Regions from separate parts of the Cytobacillus sp. FSL K6-0129 genome, predicted to be linked through region 1. Evidence: riboswitches for the same ligand, from Rfam matches in the RefSeq annotation. Region 1 holds a riboswitch; each other region holds the start of a gene.
What was found. Region 1 has a riboswitch for S-adenosylmethionine ahead of MHI57_RS17230 (O-acetylhomoserine aminocarboxypropyltransferase/cysteine synthase family protein). Riboswitches for the same ligand answer to the same signal wherever they lie in the genome.
Positions count from the first base shown of each region.

Region 1 (3,281 bases):
ATCTAGTAGTGGAAGGGTGATTTCACCTTTCATTCAAATGCGTAAGAAAAATTAGAAATTATTGTATCCCCCTTATATCCCAGCTACTTGGTTTAATTTAGACTAAAACTACACACCACCCGACTCCTTAATTGAAAATAGTTTCATGTGATTTTATTGAATATTTAAAAGAGAAGGTCTATAATTTTATATAAATAGTAAAGGTGGTGCTCTAATAGTGAACAGCAAGGATATGTCCAATCATGTATTTTTTGATATATTAGCAGAGAAAATTAAAAGAGATAGTCATGAAGAGTACAATCAATTTGTTAATTATGTAAACGTATTAGCTGAGGATAAAGGGTGGAAGGAATTACAAGAAGAGGTTGTTCATTTACAAGCTTTTCTTTCATATTTAGATGATAAGTTAGCTATCATCGATGATTATGAAGATATTATGAATATGAAAGCAACTTTGCTTGATATGATTGTTAACGATTTAAATGATACGTCTGTTTATCTTTTAGTGGAGGCTCTTATGTATAATAAAGAGCTGAATTATTTGCAATCCTTTGTATCTCCAGTTGAATATTGGGTGTCAGTAATAAAGGCAAAAGAAAGACTTTGTGCTGCATAAAAGATTTATTATAAAAAGCTGTTGACAGCGCCGGATGATAAGGTTATTCTGATTAATAATTAATGACTCTTAAAATTTAAAAAATTCAATTTATCAAGAGAGGTGGAGGGACTGGCCCTTTGAAGCCTCAGCAACCGACCAAAACTAGGTAACGGTGCTAATTCCAAGATAGATAAGTTGAGGATATGGCGATATATCGTGAGCCCCTCTTCTTTAGCAAGAGGGGCTTTATCTATGCCGATTAGACGACTAAAGGCGGCTTTCGATGGAAGAGTACAATCTCTTTTTATTGAAAGTGGTCTTTTTTCTGCTCTTGAAAAAAGGTGTTGGACATAAAAAATTGATGTTTCAAATTCAATTTATGAAAAAACAACCATTGTGCTGGCATATTCAAAAGCTCATCACTGATAGATGGTTCCGAGTCGAGTTTGTTTATTATAAGTGAAATGTGAGAGGAGAATGAAAAATGAATCATCACCAGTTTGATACAATAGCGCTTCATGGGGGGCAAGTGCCAGATCCTGTTACAAAGTCGAGAGCCGTACCAATATACATGACTTCATCCTATGTGTTTGAAGATACCGATCATGCAGCAAGCTTATTTCAGATGCAAGAGCCTGGCTTTATTTATTCAAGGAATGCAAATCCAACCAATGCAGTGTTTGAGGAGAGAATGGCACAGTTAGAAGGTGGCGTAGCCTCATTTGCTGTTTCATCTGGGCAAGCAGCGATTTCCATTGCCCTTTTAACACTTGCAAGAGCAGGCGATGAGATAGTTTCTACACAGGCTCTTTATGGTGGTACCTACCATTTATTTGCAGAAACGTTTAGTAAATTCGGTATCAATGTTCATTTTGTTGATGGGACGGACTTTACATCTTTAGAAGGAAAAATTAATAAAAGGACAAAGGCGATTTTCACAGAGACAATTGGCAACCCGAATATGGAGGTAGCACATTTAGAAAAGTTAAGTGAGATAGCGAAACGTCACGGCCTACCATTAGTAGTAGATAATACATTTACTACGCCATTTTTACTAAAACCACTTGCATTTGGCGCGGATATAGTCGTTCATTCAGCAACTAAATTTATTGGTGGACATGGTACGGCAATCGGTGGGGTGATTGTAGATGGAGGAAGATTCGAATGGAGTAACGAAAGATTTCCTTCCTTTAATGAGAAAAAGCCTGCTATTGGTAATCGCAGCTATGTTGAAATTTCTAGGGAAAAAGCTTTTATTCTTAAAGCAAGATTTGAACTTGGCCATGACTTAGGGGCAACGCTGTCTGCCTTCAATAGCTGGTTATTTATTCAAGGTCTGGAGTCATTAAGTGTCAGAGTAGAAAAGCAAGTCGCTAATGCACAAGTTTTGGCTAAACGGTTAGGAGAGTTACCTCATATTTCTTGGGTGAACTACCCTGGGTTAGAAAGCCATCCACAATATCATCTCGGGAAAAAGTATTTTCCGAGTGGGGCAGGTGCAATCTTTACATTTGGCATCAAAGGGGGAATCAGTACAGCTAAAAGGTTTATCAACTCACTAAAGCTGGTATCACATTTAGCAAATGTTGGTGACGCGAAAACGCTCATTATTCATCCAGCGAGTACAACACATGCTCGTCTTTCACCTGGACAACAAGCGGAGGCGGGTGTGAGTCCCGAAATGATCCGCCTTTCTGTTGGCTTAGAGGATCCTGTAGATGTGATGGCTGATATCACGCAAGCGTTAAAACAATGTACGTAGGTTTATTACGATTTGCATTATAAAGGGTGAAAAGTGTGAAGTTAAACTGCTTATCAAAGAACCATTCTTTATTCCTTTACCATATACTTTGTTGATCGCATGTCTCAGGCGATTCACCTCATACAGTATGAATGACAATATTTTTCTCAAACAGAGCCATCAACACTGATATCTTACCATTACGACGCGCCTGTTTCCTTTCATGAAAAGGGGGATAGAGCCATCGCGTAATTCCCTGTATGAACTAGTTGCCTTTGATTATCTAATGGATGAAACCTTTTTATCTTTCCTTCGTATGTATTAAAAAGACGAACGGAAAGAGGAGGAATGGGGTATGGATAGACCAGTACTTAAATTGCCTCGTACTAAATGGGAATGGGGATGCGACATACTTGGTCTTATTGTATTCATTGGGTCGATTGTATTCTTAGTTGTTTCTTGGTCAGCTATACCTGAACAAGTACCGGGTCATTACAATGCTTCAGGGGAAGTTGATCGGTGGGGTTCTAAATATGAATTATTTATCTTACCAATTATCGGCGTGTTTCTATGGTTCATGATGGGGATATTTGAACGGTTTCCTCATATTCATAATTACCCTGCACGCATCAATGAATCAAATGCAGCCGCATTTTACTTAACGAGTAGAAAAATGCTAAATGTCATAAAGAATATTTGCCTCGCATTATTCGGCTTTATACTTATACAATCCATTAGAGTAGCATTAGGATGGGCGGACTCTTTAAGCATTTGGTTTCTGCCAGTGTTTTTACTTGCCACGATAGTTCCAATTATATTTACTTTGATTAAGTTTAGTCGAATTCAATAGTTGCCAACTTATCCTTTTTGGATAGGTTGGCTTTTTTATGTTATTTGACCCATAAGCACTGAAATAAATTGATAAAAATATTCCCCTATTAG
Region 1 covers NZ_JBBOXM010000001.1:3,419,733-3,423,013, forward strand. The annotation lists gene MHI57_RS17225 (hypothetical protein) at 218-616, shown strand; SAM riboswitch class I at 704-795, shown strand; gene MHI57_RS17230 (O-acetylhomoserine aminocarboxypropyltransferase/cysteine synthase family protein) at 1,083-2,360, shown strand; gene MHI57_RS17235 (DUF1648 domain-containing protein) at 2,695-3,189, shown strand.

Region 2 (3,281 bases), 700 kb from region 1:
AGGTCCCAAAGCCTTTTCCTGCGGCAACAGCTACATCAGCTTTTTCCAGTAAGTAGTCAGCAAATTCTTCACTATTGTATCCTTCAGGCACTGGCATCCAAGCAAAAAACGATCCTGAAGGAGACTTGCCGTGCCAGCCAACCTTTTCACAAGCGTTCATGAATGCATTTCTACGTCTCTCATATCGAGCAACAAGTTCGTCTACACTTGTTTGATCCCCATTTAATGCATCGGCTGCAGCTTTTTGAATCGCAGGGAATAAGCTTACATACATATGGTCTTGAAGAAGGTTGATGGCTTCAATGATTTGTTCATTTCCAACTGCAAATCCAATTCTCCACCCAGCCATATTATATGTTTTTGATAATGTATACATTTCAATACCAACGTCTTTCGCTCCGGCTGTGGCTAAGAAACTTTCAGGTTTCTTTCCATCAAAGCCGATAGCACCATAAGCAAAATCATGCAAGATGGTAATGTTGTTTTCCTTAGCAAAAGCAACAGTTTCTTCAAAAAATGTGGAATCAGCTGTCGCGCCTGTTGGATTATTAGGATAATTCAAAAATAGTAGGCGGGCATCCTTTTTTTGTTTTTCTGTAAATTGCGAGTAATCAGGTAGAAACTGATTTGCTTCTTTTAAAGGAAAGGTTTCGTATTTTACATTTGCCAAAACCGCACCAGATTCATAATCAGGGTAACCTGGATCTGGTAAGAGCATTAAATCTCCCTCATTGAGTAGGCATAATGGAATTTCTACTAAACCTGCTTTTGCGCCAAAAAGGATAGCTACTTCTTTTTCAGGCTCAATTTCTACCCCATATTCACGCGCATAAAAGGAAGCGGCGGCCTTCTTTAATTCATTAATTCCTCTAAAAGGAGAATATTTATGTGTCATTGGGTCTTCTGCAGCTTGCTGAAGTGATTGTACAATATGTGCAGGTGTTGGCTGGTCGGGATTGCCTTGTCCTAGGTTAATAACATCTCTGCCTTCAAGTTTTGCAGCAGCAACTTTTTGAACAAGGGAAGCAAAAAATTGTTGAGGTAATTGCTTCAAACGATGCGATAATTCCATTTTAATCCACCTTCATTCATTTAATCTATATACGAACGCATTTTATAACCAAAAAGACAAATTGTCCAGTTAATTTTATATAAAAGGAAATATTCGATTTCCTTTTTTGTTTTAAAAGAATAAAGGAAAGGTAGTTGGATCACTAAACCCATTTTCTTGGGAGATTGGATGTAGCATTATTTCGAACATTGACAAAAATAAAAGAGAGTAGTAATATCATATCATAAAAATTAAATGAAAAGCTTATCCAGAGAGACTGAGGGACTAGGCCCTATGACGTCCGGCAACCCCCAATATTGGGAAGGTGCCAATTCCTGCAGAATGATATCCATTCATTCTGAAAGATAAGGCGGAATAAAACCAATGCCTCTTTCAGATGATGAATAGTGGCTTTTTTTATTGGTTAAAATTCTGGTTACAGCTATGGGGAGGAAACATAATGAGAAAGTGGCTAATTGTTTTATTCATTGCAACTGTTTGTTTACTAACAGCATGTGGCGGAGGTTCAGACACGAGTGGAGAAAAGGTGGATGAAACGAAAGAACTAAAAATTGGTGCTACTGCCGGTCCTTATAGTGATATGTTGAAAAAAGCTATTGTACCTGGTCTAGAGGAAAAAGGATATAAAGTAACTGTCGTAGAGTTTAGCGATTATATCCAACCTAACAAAGCTTTAAATGAAGATGATATACAAGCTAACCTTTTCCAACATACAATTTACTTGGAGAATTTTGAGAAAGAAAATAACATGGACTTAGCACCATTAATTATTGTACCAACAGCCCCAATGGGGATTTACTCGAATGTGTTTAATTCAATTGATGAGATTAAAGACGGTGCAACCATTGCTATTCCAAATGACCCAACGAATGCAGCACGCGCTTTAAATACGTTAAATGACGAAGGTCTAATTACGATTGATGAAAACGCCGATCCACTAACAGTATCTGAAAAAGATGTGAAGGAGAATAAAAAGAATTTAGTTTTTCAACCGATTGAAGCAGGACAATTACCAAGATCTCTTGAGGGTGTGGATCTTGCTGCAGTTCCTGGTAACTTTGCGTTGGCAGCCGATATGGACTTATTAAGTGCATTAGCACTAGAAAATATGCTTGATGATTATCGCAACGTGGTTGCAGTTAAAGCAGACTTTGAAGATAAACAATATGCGAAAGACTTAAAAGAAGTGGTCGAGTCTGCAGAATTTGAAAAAATTATCGACGAAGAGTTTCAAGGATTTGGAAAGCCAGCGTGGATGAAATAACGAAGTAATAATAAGCAAGAAACCGGACAAAATTATATGGATTTGTCCGGTTTCTAATAATAGTTGTAGAATACTGTTAAACTTATCTGTGCATAATTTGTATTTTGGTCATTCCTGTACTTATGGATTGTCGAACAACTTTTTCATCCTGGTCATTGACGTTTTTCAACCATTTGTGAAATATTGGTTGTAAGCCGTAAAAGGAAGTGACTCTTCTATACATTTCATCTTTATTGAATTTTGTTTGATAAGATGCGAGAGCTTCTTTGGTGAATTGATCTCCGAAATCCCAATATAGCCCTGCAAAGTCAAACGCCGGGTCCCCTATTTGCGTATCTGTAAAGTCTATAATTCCTGATATTTCCTTTTTGCTTGGATGATAAAGGATATTGGCACTTGTTAGATCACCATGAATCACCACTTTTGCTTCTTTAAATTTTGACACCGCTAAAAACATTTTATCAATTTCTTCTTTTTCTGCGTCTTTTAAGAACGGAAATATTTTTTTAATCAGGGCTTGATGTAATTGCGCCCAATAATTTTCACTATGTAGTTCTTCTATATTACATTTCTTTGCTTCATCTATATCCAGACGATGTAATTCTGTAAGAAATGTTCCTAACCGCTTGGCTTCATATAAAGGAGGAGTAATCAATGAATGAGATAATGCTTGTCCTTTAATGAAGTGGTAAAAAACACCAATCATTTGTCCGTCTTTATTATAAAATGGAAGATAATTTGGTATTTCAATAATGGAAGAAAGATATGAGAGCTGGTGAAGTAGCTTTATTTCCTTTTTTATTTTCACTAATACTTGTTTTGTTTTTGGTATTCGGATGACATATGTTTGATTAACAATATAAATATGATGATCCCAACCAGAATGATTGCTTTCAATCTGTATTTCCTGAAGATGCGGGAGATGGTTTTTAATTAATTCCTTCA
Region 2 covers NZ_JBBOXM010000001.1:4,118,004-4,121,284, forward strand. The annotation lists gene MHI57_RS20975 (pyridoxal phosphate-dependent aminotransferase) at 1-1,072, opposite strand, end outside; SAM riboswitch class I at 1,313-1,423, shown strand; gene MHI57_RS20980 (MetQ/NlpA family ABC transporter substrate-binding protein) at 1,512-2,336, shown strand; gene MHI57_RS20985 (aminoglycoside phosphotransferase family protein) at 2,419-3,281, opposite strand, start outside.
Region 2: another riboswitch for S-adenosylmethionine. It lies ahead of MHI57_RS20980 (MetQ/NlpA family ABC transporter substrate-binding protein); the one in region 1 lies ahead of MHI57_RS17230 (O-acetylhomoserine aminocarboxypropyltransferase/cysteine synthase family protein).

Region 3 (3,281 bases), 1.1 Mb from region 1:
TTCTTTACTGGCGATACAATTGGCGTATTTTATCCTAACATAGCAAGAAAAGGTTATCCATTAGTTCTGCCATCGACTTCTCCTAATCAATTTAATCCAGAGGCGATGTTATCTTCTGTTGAAAAAATCGAATCACTTCAACCACAACATATCTTTTTTGGGCATTATGGTGAGGGCCCTGAACCAAAGGATGTTTTTACTCAAATTCGTTATTGGTTACCTATATTTACTTCAGTTGCAGATGACGTTTTTCTCCAAGGAAATGACATAATAAAAATGCAAGAAGCCATACAATCGGAATTGTTGGAACAAGTAAAACATTATTTATTAACAGCGCACGATGTTGAACTTAGTGCAGAGGATAAGAAGCTAATAGGCTTAGATTTAAATGTCTGCACAATGGGGATGATTGATAGATTGCAGAAAGTGAAATAAAGATTTAAGTCGTGTGGTTTGGAGGTAATTAACATGGATTTGGAAGAAATAAGATCAGAGATACAGCATCGTCAATCAGATATATTGGGTAGCTCCAGATTGGTTAAATTCGCTGTTCTTCTTCCCCTAATAGAAAAAGATGGAGAAATACATATTTTGTTTGAAGTACGGTCTTTATCTATGAGAAGACAGCCAGGGGAAATTTGCTTTCCTGGGGGGAAAATGGATCAAGACGATGTGGATTTAATAGAGACGGCAAAAAGGGAGACCAGTGAAGAGTTAGGTATCCCAATTGGAGAAGTCTCTGTTTTTTCAGAACTTGATTATGTAGTGACACCTTATGATACAGTGATTTATCCGTTTGTAGGCACAATAGAGAGCATCAGTGATCTTAAGCTAAATCCAGAGGAAGTGGATCAAATTTTCACAGTACCACTTGCTTATTTTTTGAAAGAGGGACCATCTATTCATTATATTGAGATGAAGCCAGAGCCTAATAGTAGCTTTCCCTATCATCTCATTCCTAATGGGGAAAAATATAAATGGCAAACGCGGAGGATGCAAGAAATTTTTTATACTTATAAAGGTCATGTGATATGGGGGTTAACAGCTAAGATACTGTATCATTTTTTGACGCTTATCCAGGATGAAAATAAATAAATTTTCAAAATGTTATTGACGATTCCCTATAAAAGGGTATATGATGTTAAACAAATAAATATGAACTTCTTATCCAGAGAGGCGGAGGGACTGACCCAGAGAAGCCTCGGCAACCAGCAATCTTTTGTATGGTGCTAATTTCAGAGGATATTATCCAAAGATAAGGAGAAGGTGAGCTCGTTAATTCAAAGCCCTTCTGCCTCTTCTAGGTAGAAGGGCTTTTTATGTGATAGAGCTAATATTTTATTGGAATATAAAATATATTCAGATTTCATATTGACGACAAATCATTTTTTGGATATAATTCTATTTGTAATTAAAGTATTAACGCTTTAAAAAATAAAATATTTCTTATCGAGAGTGACGGAGGGATCAGGCCCTATGAAGTCCGGCAACCTTCAAGCAATTGCTTGAAAAGGTGCTAAATCCTGCAGGCAGTAAATGTCTGGAAGATAAGATGAGGCAACCCCCTCTTCTTATGAAGAGGGGGTTATTTATTTTAATCATCCGACTAAAAAGTAGAGGAGAGTATATAATGACGAATCAATTTAACACTTATGATGATGAGACGATTTTATTACATGGAGGTCAATCACCAGACCCGACAACGGGATCTCGTGCAGTTCCTATTTATCAAACAAGTTCATATGTTTTTCATAATACAGACCATGCGCAAAGCCTATTTTCATTAGATGAGACGGGAAATATCTATTCACGAATCGGTAATCCAACGGTAGATGTATTAGAAAAACGTATTGCTTTATTAGAAGATGGGGTAGCGGCAGTAGCGACTTCATCTGGAATGGCAGCTATAGCTCTTTCAATTATGAATATTGCCCAAGCGGGTGATGAGATTGTTGCAGCGTCGAACCTTTATGGTGGAACATATAATCTTTTTGCCATAACACTTCCGAAATATGGGATTAAAGTTCATTTTGTTGATGGATCTGACCCTGAGAATTACCGTAAAGCGATTACGCCAAAAACTAAGGCTTTATATGGAGAGATTATTGGGAACCCAAGTCTTCATGTCCTAGATGTAGAGGCAGTTGCAAATATTGCTCATGATAATGATATTCCTCTTATTATTGATAATACTTTCGCTTCACCTTATCTTTGCAAACCAATCCAATGGGGAGCAGATATTGTCATTCATTCGGCAACAAAATGGATTGGTGGTCATGGAACAACAATTGGCGGACTTGTAGTTGATGGCGGACGATTTAATTGGAATCATGATAAGTTTCCTGGTTTTACTCAGCCAGATCCAAGTTATAACGGTATTGTTTATGCGAATGAGTTTGGTACACTCGCTTTCAGTACAAAACTTCGTGTTCAGTTGCTGCGCGATTTTGGGTCATCATTAAGCCCACATAGTGCATTTCTTTTACTCCAAGGATTGGAAACACTCCATTTACGTATAGAGAAACATACGGAAAATGCAGCGAAGATAGCCCATTTCTTAAACGCTCATCCAGCTGTTGATTGGGTCGCATATCCAGGTTTAGCAGAGCATCCAGCGCATGAACTCGCGAAGAAATATTTAAACACTGGCTTCGGTTCCATTGTGAACTTCGGTATTAAAGGTGGCCGAGATGCAGGTAAAAAAGTGATAGATACAATTGCATTGTGGTCTCATGTAGCCAATGTAGGTGATGCGAAGTCACTCATTATTCATCCGGCTTCAACCACACATCAACAGTTAAGTGCAGAAGATTTAATTAAAAGCGGTGTAAGTGAGGAACTCATACGTTTATCAGTTGGGATTGAATCGGTTAGAGATTTAACCAATGACTTAGATCAAGCCTTCTATGAAGCGACTGGTATTTCTTCGAAGGGAGAACAAAAAGGAGAAACAGCAGTAAATGATGAAGGTGTTATTCGATGGGCATTACAATCATCCTCATTAAAAGAAGATGTGGATGGCAAAGAACTGCAAAGAGCAAAAAGGATAGCTGTTGTTGGATTAAGTGGAAATCCTGCTAGACCAAGTTACCGTTTAGCAAGAAAAATGCAAAGATTAGGTTATCAAATCGTGCCAGTTAATCCAAGAGAAACAGAAGTATTAGGTGAACAGGCATATCCAAATTTAAAATCCATTCCTTTTACCATTGATATTGTGCAAGTATTTAGAAGCCCTGAAGCTGCGATAGAAGTGGCGAAAGAGGCAGTAGAAATCCAACCGA
Region 3 covers NZ_JBBOXM010000001.1:4,559,177-4,562,457, forward strand. The annotation lists gene MHI57_RS23020 (MBL fold metallo-hydrolase) at 1-435, shown strand, start outside; gene MHI57_RS23025 (NUDIX hydrolase) at 469-1,095, shown strand; SAM riboswitch class I at 1,162-1,262, shown strand; SAM riboswitch class I at 1,444-1,554, shown strand; gene MHI57_RS23030 (PLP-dependent aspartate aminotransferase family protein) at 1,631-3,281, shown strand, end outside.
Region 3: another riboswitch for S-adenosylmethionine. It lies ahead of MHI57_RS23030 (PLP-dependent aspartate aminotransferase family protein); the one in region 1 lies ahead of MHI57_RS17230 (O-acetylhomoserine aminocarboxypropyltransferase/cysteine synthase family protein).